One region of the Planococcus kocurii genome, then DNA from elsewhere that is predicted to be linked to it. Evidence: a T-box and tRNA genes for the amino acid it is inferred to sense, from the RefSeq annotation. Region 1 holds a T-box; the other holds one or more tRNA genes.
What was found. The T-box of region 1 lies ahead of trpS (tryptophan--tRNA ligase). A T-box ahead of a tRNA ligase gene usually reads a tRNA of that ligase, here a tRNA-Trp.

Region 1 (3,476 bases):
CATCAAAAGCAAACTCAGTTGGCACTAAGAATGTTGCTGGTAGTGAACCGTTAGCCAATACTACGTCAACTAGATCTTGCTTGTTAAAGCCTGACGCGATTGCTTTACGGATATTTACGTTTGCAAGAGCATTTTTCTCGCCCTTACGTTCTTGGTTCAGTTTGAAGTAGAAAACAGTTGGTTCCAAATCAGTTACTAAGTTTTCGTCATTTGCGTATTGCATTGCAAATTCACCGCTCAACGCAGCACGATCTTTTTCACCAGAGTTGTAAAGGTTAACTGAAGTAGCAGGTTCTTTTACTACGTCCCAGTTGATTGTTTCAAGTTTAACTGTTTCAGCATCCCAATATTCAGGGTTTTTCTGCATTTTCCAAGTTAAACCAGTTCCGTCCCAATCAGTCAATGTGAATGGTCCGTTGAAGATCAAGTTATCAGAGTTAGAAGCGTAAGCGTCACCTTTTTCAGTTACGAAAGCTTCGTTCTGTGGATAGAAAGTTGGGAAAGACATTAATGACATAAAGTAAGGTACTGGACGTTCAAGCTTTACTTCAAGCGTGTTGTCGTCTACAGCCGTAACTCCAAGTTCAGTTGGTTCCATTTTTCCTTCAGCAATATCAGTAGCATTTAAAATTGATCCGCCCATCATGTATGCTCCGTATGGAGATCCTGTAGCAGGGTCAATTGAACGTTGCCAAGAGTAGACAAAATCTTTAGCAGTAACAGGTGTTCCATCTGACCAGTTTGAGTCACGCAATTTAAATGTATAAGTTAGTCCATCTTCGCTGACTTCAGGCTCGCCATCCGCAAGTGCTGGTTCAGCTACGCTTTCTTGATTTAAACGGAATAGACCTTCGTTAACATTGTTGAAAATGTTAAACGCAACTGCATCTTCAGCTAATGAAAGATCCATTGTTGGAATTTCTGCGCTTTCCATTAAGTTCAATACTTGCTCTGAGTCTAATTCCCCAGCTGTCTCTTTGTCATCTGGTTTGTCAGTTCCAGTTTCTTTTTCATCGCCGCCACCACACGCTGCTAGAAAAGCACTTAGAACTAAAACTAGGCTTAGTAGCCAAAAAATCTTACTGTTTTTCACTAAATTGACCCCCTCGAATTTTCTGAAAACTTGGTACACTCTTAATTATACATACATATTTTTTCTTGTACAGAACTTTTTTGCTAATTTTTACACTCTTGTAACAATTGCGTTACATTGATATTACAAGAAACCTTGAGAATGTTGGATTTGTAAGCGTTTACGCAGTCTACGATAAACAAAAAATATTTTGATTTTTTTTAGAATTTCTTCTACAATTGGTAAGAATCGAGGTGCCAATTTTGAAAAAATTGTTTTTTTCTATCGTAATTATTCAAGTATTGATTTTAATTACTGCTTTTTTTAGGACTGATCATGTCACGTTGTTGTCGTATATTAATAATTCATTTGTTTACGGCGGCATTTTATTGTTTTTGGGTTCTTGGGTTTTTGTCGTTCGAACAGGTGTGTTTGATATATTCACTATAAGTATGAGAAAGGCTTTCAAGCTAAAATCGACTCTTGAAGATGATGAGATGCGGCCGCCTTCTGAAGTGATTGCTTTTTCCAGTTCGTATCTGCTCCTTACTGGCACGATCACCTTGCTGATCATGATGGTTTGCCTAGTAATTTATAGCCTTTAGTATTGCTTCCTAAATTGGTTATGTATTATAATAATAGGATATAAAATGAGCCATGAAAAAGAAGAGTAAATGCAGTTCCTTCTATAAGAGAGTCTGTGGTTGGTGAAAACAGATGGAGTGCTGCATCGAATGGACTTTTGAGCTGAATCGGTGAATAGGTAGTAGCTGATTCCGTGTTCTTCACGTTATGAAGAAGAGTGGCCGGTGACGGCAACTAGGGTGGTACCGCGGAAAACACATCATTCGTCCCTTTTTTAGGGGATGTGTGCTGTGTTTTTTACTTTGAGGAGGAATAATAATGACCAAGAAGAAAATTTTTTCAGGCGTTCAGCCTACTGGTACGGTAACACTCGGAAATTACATAGGTGCGTTTAAACAGTTTACTGAGCTGCAAGATGAATATGATTGTATTTTTTGTATTGTTGATCAACACGCCATTACAATGCCTCAAGATCGACTAGCGTTACGTAAAAATATTAAGGCGTTGGCGGCACTTTATCTAGCCGTTGGAATTGATCCCGAAAAAGTAACTTTGTTTATTCAATCGGAAGTTCCAGCGCATGCACAAGCCGGATGGATGTTACAATGTGTTTCAACCATCGGAGAACTAGAACGCATGACACAATATAAAGACAAATCGGCGAAAAATGCTTCTGTTTTGGCAGGATTGTTAACGTATCCGCCATTGATGGCAGCCGATATTCTTTTGTATCAAACTGATATTGTACCTGTTGGCGATGATCAAAAACAGCATATTGAATTGACGCGTGATTTAGCAGAGAGATTTAACCGGAAGTACAACGATGTCTTTACTATGCCTGATATACGTACTCCTAAAAATGGCGCACGTATTATGTCCTTGCAAGACCCTACAAAGAAAATGAGTAAATCTGATCCCAACAAAAAAGCAATGATCACTTTGCTTGATGACTTGAAAACAATTGAAAAGAAAATTAAGAGTGCTGTCACTGATTCAGAAGGAATTGTTCGCTACGACCCAATCAATAAGCCTGGTGTTGCCAACCTTTTAACAATCGAAGCTGCGTTAACTGGCGAAAGTATCGATGATTTGGTGACAAAGTACGAAGGGGCGGGGTATGGAGATTTTAAATCTTCCGTTGCACAAGCTGTTATCAAACATTTAGCTCCTATTCAGGAACGTTATGCCTTACTTCTTGATTCTGACGAATTAGATACCATTCTTGACGCAGGTGCCCAAAAAGCTAATTTCCTAGCCACTAAAACCTTAACGAAGATGGAAAATGCTATGGGTCTTGGACGTAAAAGAAAATAAAAAAAGAGCTGCAAAATCGCAGCTCTTTTTTATTTGGTTATTATTCTGCTGTAATTGCTTTTTCTTCACTCACAGCAAGATCAGACAAGTAAATGCCAGTTCCATCACCGATTGCATAATTCAATACGCGATTGTTAACCGGGCTAAGTAATGCGCGATATAGAGTCGGGAATACCGGCACTTCATCAACCATCAACTGCTGCCACTCTTTGTATACGTCTTGACGGTATGTTAAATCGAATGCTTCTGGTGAACGGCCTTCTTTTAAAAGACGCTCGTTGTCTTCGTTTTCCCAGCGAGCAAAATTGTATAGAGCTTCAGCTCCGTAAAGACCTGAAGGATCTACGTCAATTCCAACTCCCCAAGCTGCTTGGTAGACATCTACTTCTGGATCGTCTTCTCCGCCGTTACCAACACGGTCGTAGAATGTATTAAACTCAAGCATTTCCAAGTTTACCTTTAATCCAACTTTTTCCCATGATTGTACATAGTATTGAGCTAATGG
Region 2 (3,476 bases), 1.4 Mb from region 1:
ATAAAAGCTACCCCGGGGATAACAGGCTTATCTCCCCCAAGAGTCCACATCGACGGGGAGGTTTGGCACCTCGATGTCGGCTCATCGCATCCTGGGGCTGTAGTCGGTCCCAAGGGTTGGGCTGTTCGCCCATTAAAGCGGTACGCGAGCTGGGTTCAGAACGTCGTGAGACAGTTCGGTCCCTATCCGTCGCGGGCGCAGGAAATTTGAGAGGAGCTGTCCTTAGTACGAGAGGACCGGGATGGACACACCGCTGGTGTACCAGTTGTTCTGCCAAGGGCATCGCTGGGTAGCTATGTGTGGCCGGGATAAGTGCTGAAAGCATCTAAGCACGAAGCCCCCCTCAAGATGAGATTTCCCATTGCGCAAGCAAGTAAGATCCCTCAAAGACGATGAGGTAGATAGGTTCGAGGTGGAAGCGTAGCGATACGTGCAGCTGACGAATACTAATCGATCGAGGACTTAACCAACACATTGTATGCGAAAAACTTGCTTGTTTCACCTGTCGTTTATCCAGTTTTGAAAGAATAAGAAAGTTTTTGTAAAAAAAGCTTGAAAAAACCGGTACTAATGGTATAATAAAACTTGTCTTTCAAAATAAATTCAGTCTGGTAATGATGGCAAAGAGGCCACACCCGTTCCCATCCCGAACACGGCAGTTAAGCTCTTTTGCGCCGATGGTAGTTGGGGGTTTCCCCCTGTGAGAGTAGGACGTTGCCAGTCTGAATAATTATTCCGAAGTAGCTCAGTGGTAGAGCACCGCACTGTTAATGCGATGGTCGTAGGTTCGAGTCCTACCTTCGGAGCCAAATATGGAGAGCTGTCCGAGTGGCCGAAGGAGCATGATTGGAAATCATGTAGGCGGGCAACCGTCTCAAGGGTTCGAATCCCTTGCTCTCCGCCAGAAGTTCTTTTTAAAAGTACGGCCCCTTGGTCAAGCGGTTAAGACACCGCCCTTTCACGGCGGTAACACGGGTTCGAATCCCGTAGGGGTCACCAATTTCATGGAGGATTAGCTCAGCTGGGAGAGCATCTGCCTTACAAGCAGAGGGTCGGCGGTTCGATCCCGTCATCCTCCACCATTTACACTTACATAGTGAACGCGTTGTTTTAAATTTCACAATGTTAATCGTAAGAAAATAGTATTGTCGCGGGGTGGAGCAGTTCGGTAGCTCGTTGGGCTCATAACCCAAAGGTCGCAGGTTCAAATCCTGCCCCCGCAACCAAATGGTCCCGTGGTGTAGCGGTTAACATGCCTGCCTGTCACGCAGGAGATCGCCGGTTCGATCCCGGTCGGGACCGCCATTTTTACTTAACAAAGTGGGTCAGTAGCTCAGTCGGTAGAGCATTAGATTGAAGCTCTAAGTGTCGGCGGTTCGATTCCGTCCTGACCCACCATTTTTTATTAATATTTGTGCCGGAGTAGCTCAGTTGGTAGAGCAACTGACTTGTAATCAGTAGGTCGAGGGTTCGACTCCTTTCTCCGGCACCACTAGGTGGGGTAGCGAAGTGGCTAAACGCGGCGGACTGTAAATCCGCTCCTTCGGGTTCGGCAGTTCGAATCTGCCCCCCACCACCAGTTTTTAGGGGCATAGTTTAACGGTAGAACAGAGGTCTCCAACACCTCCGATGTGGGTTCGATTCCTACTGCCCCTGCCAATTTTTAATTTTATGATGGCGGTCGTGGCGAAGTGGTTAACGCACCGGATTGTGATTCCGGCACTCGGGGGTTCAATTCCCCTCGTCCGCCCCATGTTTTCATTTCATTAAGTGAACTTATAAATAATAAAGTGGCGGTCGTGGCGAAGTGGTTAACGCACCGGATTGTGATTCCGGCACTCGGGGGTTCAATTCCCCTCGTCCGCCCCATCTTTTACTAGTGGGGTATAGCCAAGCGGTAAGGCAACGGGTTTTGATCCCGTCATGCCCTGGTTCGAATCCAGGTACCCCAGCTTTAAGCGGAAGTAGTTCAGTGGTAGAACGCCACCTTGCCAAGGTGGAGGTCGCGAGTTCGAACCTCGTCTTCCGCTCCAATATTTGGCGGCATAGCCAAGTGGTAAGGCATGGGTCTGCAACACCCTTATCACCGGTTCGAGTCCGGTTGCCGCCTCCATAATATTTTGCCGGCGTGGCGGAATTGGCAGACGCGCGGGACTCAAAATCCCGTTCCTTCACGGGAGTGTCGGTTCGACCCCGACCGCCGGTATCACGAAAGAGCCTGCCTGCTCTTTCAAAAACCTCTTAACTGTGAGAAATCATAGTTAAGAGGTTTTTTTATTGAGTTTAGGTTAAACTGAAAATTCCGGTTTATTAAGAATTTGTAAATTGATTATATAGATAGTGTTAATATCTCGAGAAATAAGCTATTATAATTTAGCTGAGAAATTATGTTGCGAAAATAGTGGAGGTAGAGAGAATGGCTTTCAAAAAGAAAGATAAGTTTGCATTGCAGTTGAGTGACATTGCGTTGAATTTAAAAGAAAGTGCAACTTATTTTGCTGAGTATAAATTAAAAGTTAGTAATGACTTGATCATTTTTTCAAACACTATGAAGGATTATGAAACAAAAGGAGATTCTTTTGTACATTCCATAATCCAAGATCTTAACAACGCATTTATTACGCCAATTGAACGAGAAGATATATTGGCTTTAGCAATGAGTATGGATGATGTATTAGATGGTTTAGAACACACAGCTGCACGATTTGATATGTATTCAATAGTAGAAGCAGATGAATACATGCTTGAATTTGTTGAAGCAATTCGATTGAGCACGATTGAGATAGAAATGGCAGTCGAACTAATGGTTTCTAAGAAGCTGCCTCAGATGAGATCTCATGCCATTAAAATTAAAGATTACGAATCTAAATGTGATGCCGTTCTGCGTCGATCCATAAAAAATCTGTTTCAAACTGAAAAAGATCCGATTCGAATTATTCAATACAAGGACATATATGAAGAGTTAGAAGAAATTGCTGATCATTGTCAGCAAGTCGCGAATACATTCGAATCAATTATTATGAAAAACGCCTAAGGAGCAAAATGACTAATGGATATGGTATTGCTGTTAACAGTTTTGATTGTCATTTTTGCTATAATATTTGACTTTATCAATGGGTTTCATGATACGGCAAATTCGATAGCTACTGCGGTTTCTACAAAAGCACTAACACCGAGACGTGCAATTATGCTTGCGGCCATTATGAATTTTGTCGGTGCTATGGCTTTTACGGGTGTTGCTAAAACAATAACCAAGGATATCGTCGATCCTTTTGCGCTCGATAATGGCTCTGTCGTTATTCTAGCAGCTTTATTAGCGGCTATTACGTGGAATTTGTTGACTTGGTACTATGGAATTCCAAGTAGCTCCTCACACGCGCTAATTGGTTCAATAGCTGGAGCAGCTATTGCAGGGGCTGGCTTTGCAGCTCTTAATTACAGTGGCTTTCTAGCAATTTTGCAAGCTTTAATCTTTT

Region 2: it encodes a tRNA-Trp, which carries the amino acid that the T-box ahead of trpS (tryptophan--tRNA ligase) is inferred to sense. The anticodon was not compared.

The regions. Positions count from the first base shown of each region.
Region 1 is NZ_CP013661.2:2,810,400-2,813,875, reverse strand. It holds gene AUO94_RS13650 (peptide ABC transporter substrate-binding protein) at 1-1,093, opposite strand, end outside; gene AUO94_RS13645 (DUF3899 domain-containing protein) at 1,336-1,677, shown strand; T-box leader at 1,721-1,931, shown strand; gene trpS (tryptophan--tRNA ligase) at 1,976-2,971, shown strand; gene opp4A (oligopeptide ABC transporter substrate-binding protein) at 3,012-3,476, opposite strand, start outside.
Region 2 is NZ_CP013661.2:737,492-740,967, reverse strand. It holds rRNA gene AUO94_RS03865 (23S ribosomal RNA) at 1-470, shown strand, start outside; rRNA gene rrf (5S ribosomal RNA) at 608-723, shown strand; tRNA gene AUO94_RS03855 (tRNA-Asn) at 735-809, shown strand; tRNA gene AUO94_RS03850 (tRNA-Ser) at 815-904, shown strand; tRNA gene AUO94_RS03845 (tRNA-Glu) at 925-999, shown strand; tRNA gene AUO94_RS03840 (tRNA-Val) at 1,007-1,082, shown strand; tRNA gene AUO94_RS03835 (tRNA-Met) at 1,150-1,226, shown strand; tRNA gene AUO94_RS03830 (tRNA-Asp) at 1,230-1,305, shown strand; tRNA gene AUO94_RS03825 (tRNA-Phe) at 1,323-1,398, shown strand; tRNA gene AUO94_RS03820 (tRNA-Thr) at 1,417-1,492, shown strand; tRNA gene AUO94_RS03815 (tRNA-Tyr) at 1,496-1,579, shown strand; tRNA gene AUO94_RS03810 (tRNA-Trp) at 1,586-1,659, shown strand; tRNA gene AUO94_RS03805 (tRNA-His) at 1,678-1,753, shown strand; tRNA gene AUO94_RS03800 (tRNA-His) at 1,794-1,869, shown strand; tRNA gene AUO94_RS03795 (tRNA-Gln) at 1,881-1,952, shown strand; tRNA gene AUO94_RS03790 (tRNA-Gly) at 1,959-2,033, shown strand; tRNA gene AUO94_RS03785 (tRNA-Cys) at 2,040-2,113, shown strand; tRNA gene AUO94_RS03780 (tRNA-Leu) at 2,123-2,206, shown strand; gene AUO94_RS03775 (DUF47 domain-containing protein) at 2,417-3,034, shown strand; gene AUO94_RS03770 (inorganic phosphate transporter) at 3,050-3,476, shown strand, end outside.